3 regions of the Bradyrhizobium sp. 63_E2_N1_3 genome follow, and region 3 is predicted to be linked to each of the others. Evidence: predicted binding sites of a transcription regulator. Region 3 holds the regulator's gene; each other region holds the start of a gene.
The links. The regulator PhoB, encoded in region 3, activates phosphate uptake and scavenging genes when phosphate is short. The targets are predictions, from matches to a motif close to TGTCATNNANCTGTCAT.

Region 1 (3,274 bases), 3.3 Mb from region 3:
GCGGTCTCGCCTTGGATGTGCTCGATGATGCGCTTGCGCAACGTCAGCGGCGACACCGCCATCTTTTCCAGATCGCTCGGCGCGGCATAACCGGTGATGAAATTGAACACGCGCGCGGCGTCGCGGCCGATGGTCGGATCCGAGGTGAAGTAGGAGAGGTCGGTGTAGATACGTGCGGTGACGGGGTGATAATTGCCGGTGCCGGTGTGGACGTAGGTGGTGAGGCCGCCGCCCTCGCGGCGCACCACCATCGAGAGCTTCGCGTGCGTCTTCAGTTCGAGGAAGCCGTAGACGACCTGCACGCCGGCGCGTTCGAGGTCGCGGGCCCAGCGGATGTTGGCCTCCTCGTCGAAGCGCGCCTTCAATTCGATCAGCGCGGTGACGGACTTGCCGGCTTCGGCGGCTTCCGCCAGCGTGCGCACAATCGGGGAGTTGTTGGAGGTGCGGTAGAGCGTCTGCTTGATCGCGACGACATCGGGATCGCGGGCGGCCTGCTGCAGGAACTGCACCACCACGTCGAAGGATTCGTAGGGATGATGGACGACGAGGTCCTTCTGCCGGATCGCGGCAAAGATGTCGCCGCCATGCTCGCGCACGCGCTCGGGATGGCGCGGTACGTAAGGGGTGAATTCGAGATCGGGCCGGTCGAGGCGGGTGAGCTGCGAGAGCTCGTTCATGGCGAGCACGCCGTCGACCAGGAAGACCTCGTCGTCGGCGGCCGACAGCGCATGCTGCACGAAGCTGCGCAGCTCCTCCGGCATCTTGCCGTCGATCTCGAGCCGGATCACCGACCCGCGGCGGCGGCGCTTCAGAGCGGTCTCGAACAGGCGGACGAGGTCTTCGGCCTCTTCCTCGATTTCGAGCTCGGAGTCGCGGATGATGCGGAAGGCGCCCTGGCCGTGGAGATTGTAGCCGGGGAACAGGCGGTTGATGAACAGCCCGGTCGCCTGCTCGAGCGAGATCAGCCGCACGACCTTGCCCTCGGCCGGCAACCGGATGAAGCGGTCGATCTTGCCGGGCATACGAATCAGCGCGTTCATCTGCTTGCCGTCGGCGGCGCGCGTCAGCTGGAGCGCGATGGTGAAGCCGAGGCTCGGAATGAACGGGAAGGGGTGAGCCGGGTCGATCGCGAGCGGGGTCAGCAGCGGAAACACGTTGTTGAGGAAGTAGTCCTCGATCCAGGTCCGTTCCGCCTTGGTGACGTCCTTGCCGTCGACCAGCACGATGCCGACGTCGGCCAGCGTGCCGCGCAGGTCGCGCCAGATCGCCTGCTGGTCGGAGGCAAGCTGCGAGACGGTGCGGTTGATCAGCGCGAGCTGCTCGGACGGCGTCAGGCCGTCGGGGCTGCGCTCGGCGATGCCCTCGCGGATCTGGGCCTTGATGCCGGCGACGCGGACCATGAAGAACTCGTCGAGGTTATTCGCTGAAATCGACAGGAATCGCACCCGCTCCAGCATGGGGTGGCTGGGATTGACCGCTTCCTCGAGGACGCGGCGGTTGAAGTGCAGCCAGGAGAGCTCGCGATTGATGAAGCGCTCGGGACTTGAGGCAATCGCCGGCAGGCCCTCGGTCTCCGGGGCTTTTTCTTTAATTTCAACAGCTTGCGCAGAGTCCATCAGAAGTCGATCCATCCAGTTCGCCCCAATTTGCGACTTATGCGCAAAACCGGCGGGAGCATGTGTTAGTCCGATGACGTTTCGATGACATTGATGTTCCGCCGCTGCGCCGCGTCAAGCGGCCTTGGAGCCAGGGCGGAAGGGTCAGGCGTCCCGAAGCAGCTCGGCGGCCAGCGCCCGCGTGACGGGGCGACCGAGGCGCAGGGCCTCGCTGTCGAGCAGCTCAACGGCCTCCCGTGCGGCCGCCGAAGAGCGCTCCAGGCGGGTAGCGAGGTAGCTGACCACGCTCTCATCCACGGCGAGCTGGCGGTCGGCGCAGAACTTGACGATCAGGCCGCGGAAGAGCTGGTCGTCGGGCGGCAGCAGCGAGATCACAGGCACCGCGCGCAGCCGCGAGCGCAGGTCGCGCAGCTCGATCTCGAGCGACGCCGGTACCTCGCGGCCGGTGAAGAGCAGGTAGGCCCCATCCTCGCGGGCGAGGTTCATCAGATGAAACAGGGCCCGCTCGTCGAGCTCTTTTGCCCTGAGATCCTCGACCACCAGCGCGCCGGTGGCGAGCGCGCCCGGGACGTTTTCGGCGGTCAGCCCATTGGCTGTGGTCGAGCGGGCGCCGGAAGCCTCGGCCCAGATCGCGGCGAGATGGCTCTTGCCGCTTCCTTCCGGGCCGGCCAGCCACATGATCCGGTTCGGCCATTCAGGCCAGGCGTCGATGAGGGCAAGACCGGCTTCGTTGGCGGGGCCTTCGAGGAAATTATCCCGGCTGAGGCTTTCCGCGTGCGGAAGCGAGAATGCCAATTGTCGGGGATGAACGCGGCCTGCCACGCTTGCTGTGCTCCGTGCCGGCACGCCGGCTTCGTTTGAAGAGATTCGACGTCATCGAGCGGGAGTTGGCCTTTTGCGGGGCCGCATCCCGGCTCATTTGGCCTCGATCGTGCTACTTGGCTTCGATCGTACTCATGTGCCGCAGCCACTCGACGAGATAGAGCGACACGGAAGAGAGCGTGAAGACCGTGACGAGGCCCATCAGGATCATATCATAAGGCGCCGGTTTGAAGCCGAAGGCCAGGGAGGCCAGCACCAGCGCCGCATAGGCCACCTGGGCGGCGGTGTTGAGCTTCGACACCTTCGACGGCTTCATCTCGACCGGCTTGTCGAACAGCCAGGACACGATCACGGCGGCGACGATCATGATGTCGCGCGACACCACCAGGATCACGATCCAGCGCGGGATGTCGCCCCAGATCCCCAGTGCCAGATAGATCGAGACCAGCAGCGCCTTGTCCGCGAGCGGATCGAGCAGGGCGCCGAGCTCGCTCGTCATGTTGAAGCGCTTGGCGAGGAAGCCGTCGACCGCGTCGCTGACGCCGGCAATGAGGAAGACGGCGAACGCAACCTCCATTTGGCTCGACACGATGGCCCAGACGATGATTGGGACCAGCATGATGCGGCCCAGGGTAATGATATTCGGAATACTCACGCGGCGCTTCCTGGCACCCGGCCTGACCTCGAATCCGGCCCGTTTGAAGGCTGAACCGGTTGATATCTACATAGTATAGGGCGGGGCGCCACGCTTGCCATTGCGCGTCCCCGGAATTCGACGTAACCAGCCGCAAACCCACTGGAAATCGGGCATGACCGACCGCAAAAACGGCCTCACT
Region 2 (3,274 bases), 3.1 Mb from region 3:
TCTCGACGTCGGTGAGCGGCAGGCCCTTGGTGTTCATGCCGAAGATGCCGGTGATCAGGGTCGGCGGCAGCAGCAGCGAGGTCACGATGGAGAGCGTGTGGAGGTGGTGGTTGCTCTCCTCCTCGTTCTTGAAGCGCAGCTCCTCCTCGAGCAGGCGGCTGCGTTCGCGGAGCTCGACGATGTCGTGATCGAGCCCGTCCAGCCGCTGCGCCAGCTTGCCGGCGTGAATGCGCAAGGCCGGCGCGAGATGATCGGTGTTCTTCTGATCGAGGCGGTGGAACAGCACGCGCAGGCCGGTGAGCTGGCGATGCAACCTGACGCAGGTCCGGCGCAGCCGGCCGAGATTGCGGCGCATCTCCGGCTTGGCGTCGTCGGCCAAAATCCGTTCCTCGATGTCGTCGATCTCCTGGCCGAGCTTGTCCGCCATCCGGTCCAGCGTATCGGCGACCTCGTCGACGATCTTTTCCAGGAGATGGGCGACGTTGTCGACGCGGTAGCCGCCTTCGAGCACGCGGCGCGTCGCATCGGCCGAGCACAGCGCCTGATGCCGGCCGCTGACGAGAAGATGCTCGGTCATGGCGAAACGCAGGAACGCGGTCTCCTCCGTCGCGCTGTCGATGTCGCGCACGAGATCGGAGAAGACGCCGTAGACGCAATGGTCGATGACGTGAAGCTGCTGGAAAGTGTCGTTGGACAGCAGGAGGTCACGCGCGAGCGGCGGCAGCTGTGACGCCGCGATCCAGGGCCGTGCGCGCGTATCGGTCAGGTTGAAATGCAGCCAGAGCCGGCCGTCATGGCTGAACTCGATCGGCTGGTCGATCGGCAGCGCCTCGGCACTGCCGTCGCCGTGCAGCCGGAACGCCCAGACCAGGCCGGGAATGACGGGCACGGTGTCCGATATCGTGCTGACAAGCTTCGCCGGCTCAGCCATGGCCAACCCCAACCGTCAACAAATGCCCCGCTTCCGGAAGATGGCTGACGGCATCTTCCGGACTTCTCGCGGGTACTCAATTACGGCTTTGTTACAGTTTGATGATGGTGCCGCCCTACTCTGCAGCGAGCCCCGTCGCGGCCATCGCCTCGGCCTCCTTGACGTAGTCGTGCACGACGCGGCCGAACGGCAGCGTGAGATCGGCGATGTAGTGGTGCGCGCCCAGGCAGCGGCGGACCGGGAAATCCGCGACCGGCGCGTTGACATGCGGCACCAGATGCAGCCGGCCGGGCCCCATCCAGGAGCCCTTCGGCACGATGTCGATGAGGTTGATCGCGACGAGTTGGCAAACTTCGAGACGGCCGTCGACGCCCGGGATCATCTTCAGATTGATCTGCGTCTTCGACAGCGTCGCACGGGTGCGATCGCCGTTGCCGGCCATGCTCTCGTGCTTGTAGCCCATCGTGCCCATGGCGACGAGCTGACCGGCATATTCCAGCGTGCCAGTCAGCGTGTCCTTGACGATCTCGAGTTTCGGATGGGCATATTTCTTGGGAAAGCCCCAGATCTCGCGGCCCGCCGCGATCGGCGGATCATCATCCAGATACATCTGCGAGACGAAATTGACCTCCTCGCCGTTGAGGCGCGCGGGGATGACGAGGCCGGATTCGGTGTAGCTGCCGAAGCCGGAGGAGTCCGGCATCTTGATCCATTCGTAGTGCACGATCGGCTGGTCGATCGGCTCCAGCGGCTCAGGCAGGCCGGCGCGGATCAGCTCCGGATCGGTCTCGTAGGTGATGACGAGGAATTCGCGGTTGACGAAGCGATAGGGCCCGGCCGGATAGCTCGGCCCCGCCGCCGGCATGGACGGAAGTCTCAGCACGTCTTCCCTGCGCATCCTGATCTCCTGTGTGTGGTGCCCGCCCGGCGGCGTCAGGCCTGGACCGCAAATTGCTAGCCGCCGTCATTGACTGCGATGTGAAGGATTTCCGTCAGGCGCACGACCTCCCGCCATTTCCGCTGCGGTCGGCCTGCATGCAGACGACGCATCGGCGCTGAAATTGTCATCACGCCGTCACTGCCGGACGCAATCGTTTGGTCCACGCTAGGAGGCACCCATGGACGCCCGCACGTCGCAACCGGCTCATCAGACGCATCAGCCTCCCGCACGGGGCTGGCGCCCCGAACGCTGCGACCGCGTCGCGCTGGTGCTGCAAGGTGGCGGCGCGCTCGGCGCCTACCAGGCCGGCGTCTACCAGGCGCTGCACGAAGCCGGCATCGAGCCCGACTGGGTCTGCGGTGTCTCGATCGGTGCAATCAACTCCGCCATCATCGCCGGCAACAAGCCGGAGAAGCGGCTGGAGGCGCTGCGCATCTTCTGGGAGCGCATCACCAATCGCAAGATCTGGCATTACACGCCCGACGGCGACATCTTCCGCCAGTGGCGCAATCTCACCAGTGCGTGGATGACGTCGGCGATGGGCCAGCCCGGCTTCTTCACCCCGCACCAGGTCAATCCCTGGTTCAGCCCGGTCGGCGCGCGCACCGCCACCAGCTATTACGACACGATGCCGCTGAAGGAGAGCCTGCTGGAGCTCGTCGACTTCGACCTCATCAACGAGAAGAAGGTCCGTTTCGCGGTCGGCGCGGTCAACGTGCTCTCGGGCAACTTCATCTATTTCGACAACTCCCATGACGAGATCGAGCCGGAGCACATCATGGCCTCCGGCGCCCTGCCCCCGGCGCTGCCGATGGTGCGGATCGGCACCGATCATTTCTGGGACGGCGGCATCGTCTCCAACACGCCGCTCCAGCATCTGCTCGACCAGGAGGATGCGCTCAACTCGCTGGTGTTCCAGGTCGACCTGTTCAGCGCACGGGGCGTGCTGCCGCGCTCGATCCAGGACGTGATGGCCCGCCACAAGGACATCATGTATTCCTCGCGCACGCGCCACAACACCGACGTCTACCGCCGCACGCACAACCTCAAGGTTCTGCTCTACAAGGCCCTGGCGAAAGTCCCGGACGAGCAACTCTCCGACGAGGATCGTAGCCTCAAGGCAAGCCTGCGCAACATGCCGGAGATCGCGATCCTGCACCTGATCTATCAGCAGAAGGCCTATGAGGGCGACGCCAAGGACCACGAATTCTCGGGCACCTCGATGCGCGAGCACTGGACAAGCGGCTACGAGGACACCAAGCGCACCCTGAAGCGCCGCGACTGGATCAAGATGCCCGAGGAAGGCATGGGCCTCGTGGTGCACGACGTGCACCGGGAGACGGAGAGCGCGTAACGGGCGCTCTTCAGACGGACCGCTCCAAACAAAAACTGCGAAAACAACC
Region 3 (3,274 bases):
GACGGCTTCGATATCGCCATGCGGGACCTGGTCGAAGCCGTCCATCGGCGGGCCAAACCCTTCGAGATATTTTGCCGAACCGGTCGCGGCGAGCGTTGCCAGCGTGCGGCCGTGGAAGGCGCCTTCGAAGGTGATGATGCGGTAACGTTCCGGATGACCCTTGGAGAAGTGATGATGGCGGACCAGCTTGATCACACCTTCCAGCGCTTCGGCGCCGGAATTGCAGAAGAACACGAAGTCCGCGAAGCTTTCGTTGCACAGACGCGCGGCGAGCTTCTCGCCGTCCGGGCTCTGGAACAGGTTCGACATGTGCCAGAGTTTGGTGGCCTGCTCTTGCAACGCCTTGACCAACGCAGGATGAGCATGGCCGAGCGCATTCACCGCCACACCCGAGGTGAAATCGAGATAGCGATCGCCATTGGTCGCAATCAGCCAGCAGCCTTCACCGCGCTCGAAACCGAGGTCGGACCTGGCGAAAACGGGGAGCAAATGCGGCGCTGCGCTGTTAGTCATGACGATCACTTGAATGTTGCGGACGGTGTGAGCGTGCATTGCGCAACGCACCATTGACCGGCCCGGAAAACGAAACGTGCCGCCTTTTAAGGGCGGCACGCCTGACTATCTTATGCCTGGTGAAACCGGTGTCAATGCCGCCCGGAAAGCCTCGCGAAACGCAGAATCCGTAGTCTTGCGGTGGCGATTTTGCGTATTTCCGCCACGGAACATGTGGAAGCGAGTCGGCGGACTCTTGCGCGTGAGTCACGCCATATTGTAGCGTTTGGCTTGTCAGATACGACATCTCGTGCAGCAGTTCTGATCCTCTAAGTCCTCATGTACCGGCGTAAGCGTTCGGGCGCATCTGGTGCGCCCGGCGAGCCTTAAGGGATTCTGGCGGCACGGGTTTTTCGAAGCTTAGGCATTCGCCGTGCGGCCGCCAGGATGGCAGGCGCCGGCGAAGGAAAGGGTGCAATGACCGTTTTGACCTGGTCGGATGATCGCGTCGAGCAGCTGAAAAAGCTCTGGGAGGCCGGACTTTCGGCCAGCCAGATCGCCGCTGAACTCGGCAATGTGACCCGCAATGCCGTAATCGGCAAAGTGCACCGGCTCGGCCTGTCGGGCCGCGCCAAGAGCCCTTCATCGGCAGCGCCGCGGCCGCGCAAGGCGCGCCCCGCCCAGCACATGATGCGGGTGACACGCCCGATCGCGCGCGGCAACACCGCGCTGGCGCAGGCCTTCGAAGTCGAGGTCGAGGCCGAACCGGTCACCTACGACAACGTCGTGCCGATGAGCCAGCGGCTGTCGCTGCTGGAGCTGAACGAGGCCACCTGCCACTGGCCGGTCGGCGATCCCTCGAGCCCGGATTTCTTCTTCTGCGGCGGCAAGGCGCTCTCCGGCCTGCCCTACTGCGCCCAGCACTCGCGCGTGGCGTATCAGCCCGCGGCCGATCGCCGGCGCGCGCCGGCGAAGCCGGGTCCGCGCTGAAGTCGTTCTGAGCTCAGAAAGGAGCCGTCACACGATGGCGGCTCAACAAATCCGATGTCGTCCCGGACAAGCGCGCCTCGAGCGCGCGCAGATCCGGGACCCTTAACCACCGCAAGATGTGGCTACGGGGACTCGGAGTTACCTTTTCACAAAATAACCGCTCGCTGTGGGTGTCCCGGACCCGCGCTTGCGCTTGTCCGGGACGACACCGAGAGTGTGGCCGCAGCTCACCGAGCTACGCCTGCTCCGCCTTCGCAAAGCGATCGTCCAGTGCGTAGCCCGCGCCGCGGACGGTGCGGATCGGGTCCTGCTCGCGGCCGAGATTGAGCAGCTTGCGCAGGCGGCCGATATGGACGTCGACGGTGCGCTCGTCGATGTAGATGTCACGGCCCCAGACGCTGTCGAGCAGCTGCTCGCGCGAGAACACGCGGCCGGGATGCTCCAGGAAGAACTCCAGCAGGCGATATTCGGTCGGACCGAGATCGATCGGCCGGCCCGAGCGCGCCACGCGGCGCTTGTCGCGGTCGAGCTCGATGTCGCCATAGGCGAGCACGGTGGCGAGCCGCTCGGGGCTGGCGCGCCTGAGCAGGCCCTTCACGCGTGCCAGCAGCTCCGGCACCGAGAACGGCTTGACGATGTAGTCGTCGGCGCCGGTCGCAAGGCCCCGCACCCGCTCGCTCTCCTCGCCGCGCGCGGTGAGCATGATGATCGGGAGCTGCTTGGTCTCGGGCCGGGTGCGCAGCCGCCGGCACAGCTCGATGCCGGAGAGGCCCGGCAGCATCCAGTCGAGCACGATCAAATCGGGGATGTGCTCCTTGAGGCGGGTGTCGGCGTCGTCGCCGCGCATCACCGTCTCGACGTCATAGCCGTCGCCTTCGAGGTTGTAGCGGAGAAGCTCGGTGAGAGCTTCCTCGTCCTCAACCACCATAATGCGTGCGCCCATGGTGTTCGTCGCTCCTTAAGTGTTCGGGACCGTCGTGGCGAAGGTCGTCATGTCGCCCTTCGGCCGCTTGTCGGTGATCGCCTGGCCCTCGATCATGTAGAACACGGTCTCGGCGATGTTGGTGGCGTGGTCACCGATGCGCTCGATGTTCTTGGCGCAGAACATCAGATGGATGCAGAACGAGATGTTGCGCGGATCCTCCATCATGTAGGTGAGGAGCTCGCGGAACAGCGAGGTGCAGATGGCGTCGACTTCCTCGTCGCCCTTCCACACCGCCATCGCCGCCGGCAGATCGTGCGCGGCATAGGCATCCAGCACCGACTTGACTTGTTGCTGCACGAGGTCGGTCATGTGCTCCAGACCGCGGAACAGCTTGAGCGGATGGAAATCCGTCTCCAGCGCCGCGACGCGCTTGCCCATGTTCTTGGCGAGGTCGCCGATCCGCTCGAGATCGGTCGCGACGCGCATGGCGCCGACGATCTCGCGCAGATCCACCGCCATCGGCTGGCGGCGCGCGATGGTGAGAACGGCGCGCTCCTCGATCTTCTTCTGGAGCGCGTCGAGCTCGGCGTCGATGGTCACGACGCGCTGGCCGAGCGCGACGTCGCGGCGGATAAGCGCGTCGACGGAATCGACGATCATGCGCTCGGCGATGCCGCCCATCTCGGCGACCAGGCGCGTGAGCTCCTGGAGGTCGGTGTCGAAGGCCTTTGCGGTATGTTCAGAACCCATGTTCCGTCTCCTCAGCCGAACCGGCCGGTGATGTAATCCTGCGTGCGCCGGTCGGTCGGCGACGTGAAGATCTTGCTGGTGTCGTCGAACTCGATCAGCTCGCCGAGATACATGAAG

Region 1: AB7531_RS25475 (RNA degradosome polyphosphate kinase) is a predicted target of PhoB. The motif match lies at 1,690-1,706, and genes of this name have one in related genera.
Region 2: AB7531_RS26475 (acetoacetate decarboxylase) is a predicted target of PhoB. The motif match lies at 1,994-2,010, and genes of this name have one in related genera.

What each region holds. Positions count from the first base shown of each region.
Region 1 covers NZ_CP197235.1:5,280,657-5,283,930, reverse strand. Annotated here, with positions in the region: gene AB7531_RS25475 (RNA degradosome polyphosphate kinase) at 1-1,616, opposite strand, end outside; gene AB7531_RS25470 (DnaA ATPase domain-containing protein) at 1,761-2,438, opposite strand; gene AB7531_RS25465 (CDP-alcohol phosphatidyltransferase family protein) at 2,551-3,093, opposite strand; gene purM (phosphoribosylformylglycinamidine cyclo-ligase) at 3,248-3,274, shown strand, end outside.
Region 2 covers NZ_CP197235.1:5,480,761-5,484,034, forward strand. Annotated here, with positions in the region: gene AB7531_RS26470 (transporter) at 1-931, opposite strand, end outside; gene AB7531_RS26475 (acetoacetate decarboxylase) at 1,047-1,829, opposite strand; gene AB7531_RS26480 (patatin-like phospholipase family protein) at 2,050-3,225, shown strand.
Region 3 covers NZ_CP197235.1:8,605,471-8,608,744, forward strand. Annotated here, with positions in the region: gene AB7531_RS40970 (aspartate aminotransferase family protein) at 1-513, opposite strand, end outside; gene AB7531_RS40975 (GcrA family cell cycle regulator) at 970-1,482, shown strand; gene phoB (phosphate regulon transcriptional regulator PhoB) at 1,718-2,425, opposite strand; gene phoU (phosphate signaling complex protein PhoU) at 2,441-3,157, opposite strand; gene pstB (phosphate ABC transporter ATP-binding protein PstB) at 3,169-3,274, opposite strand, start outside.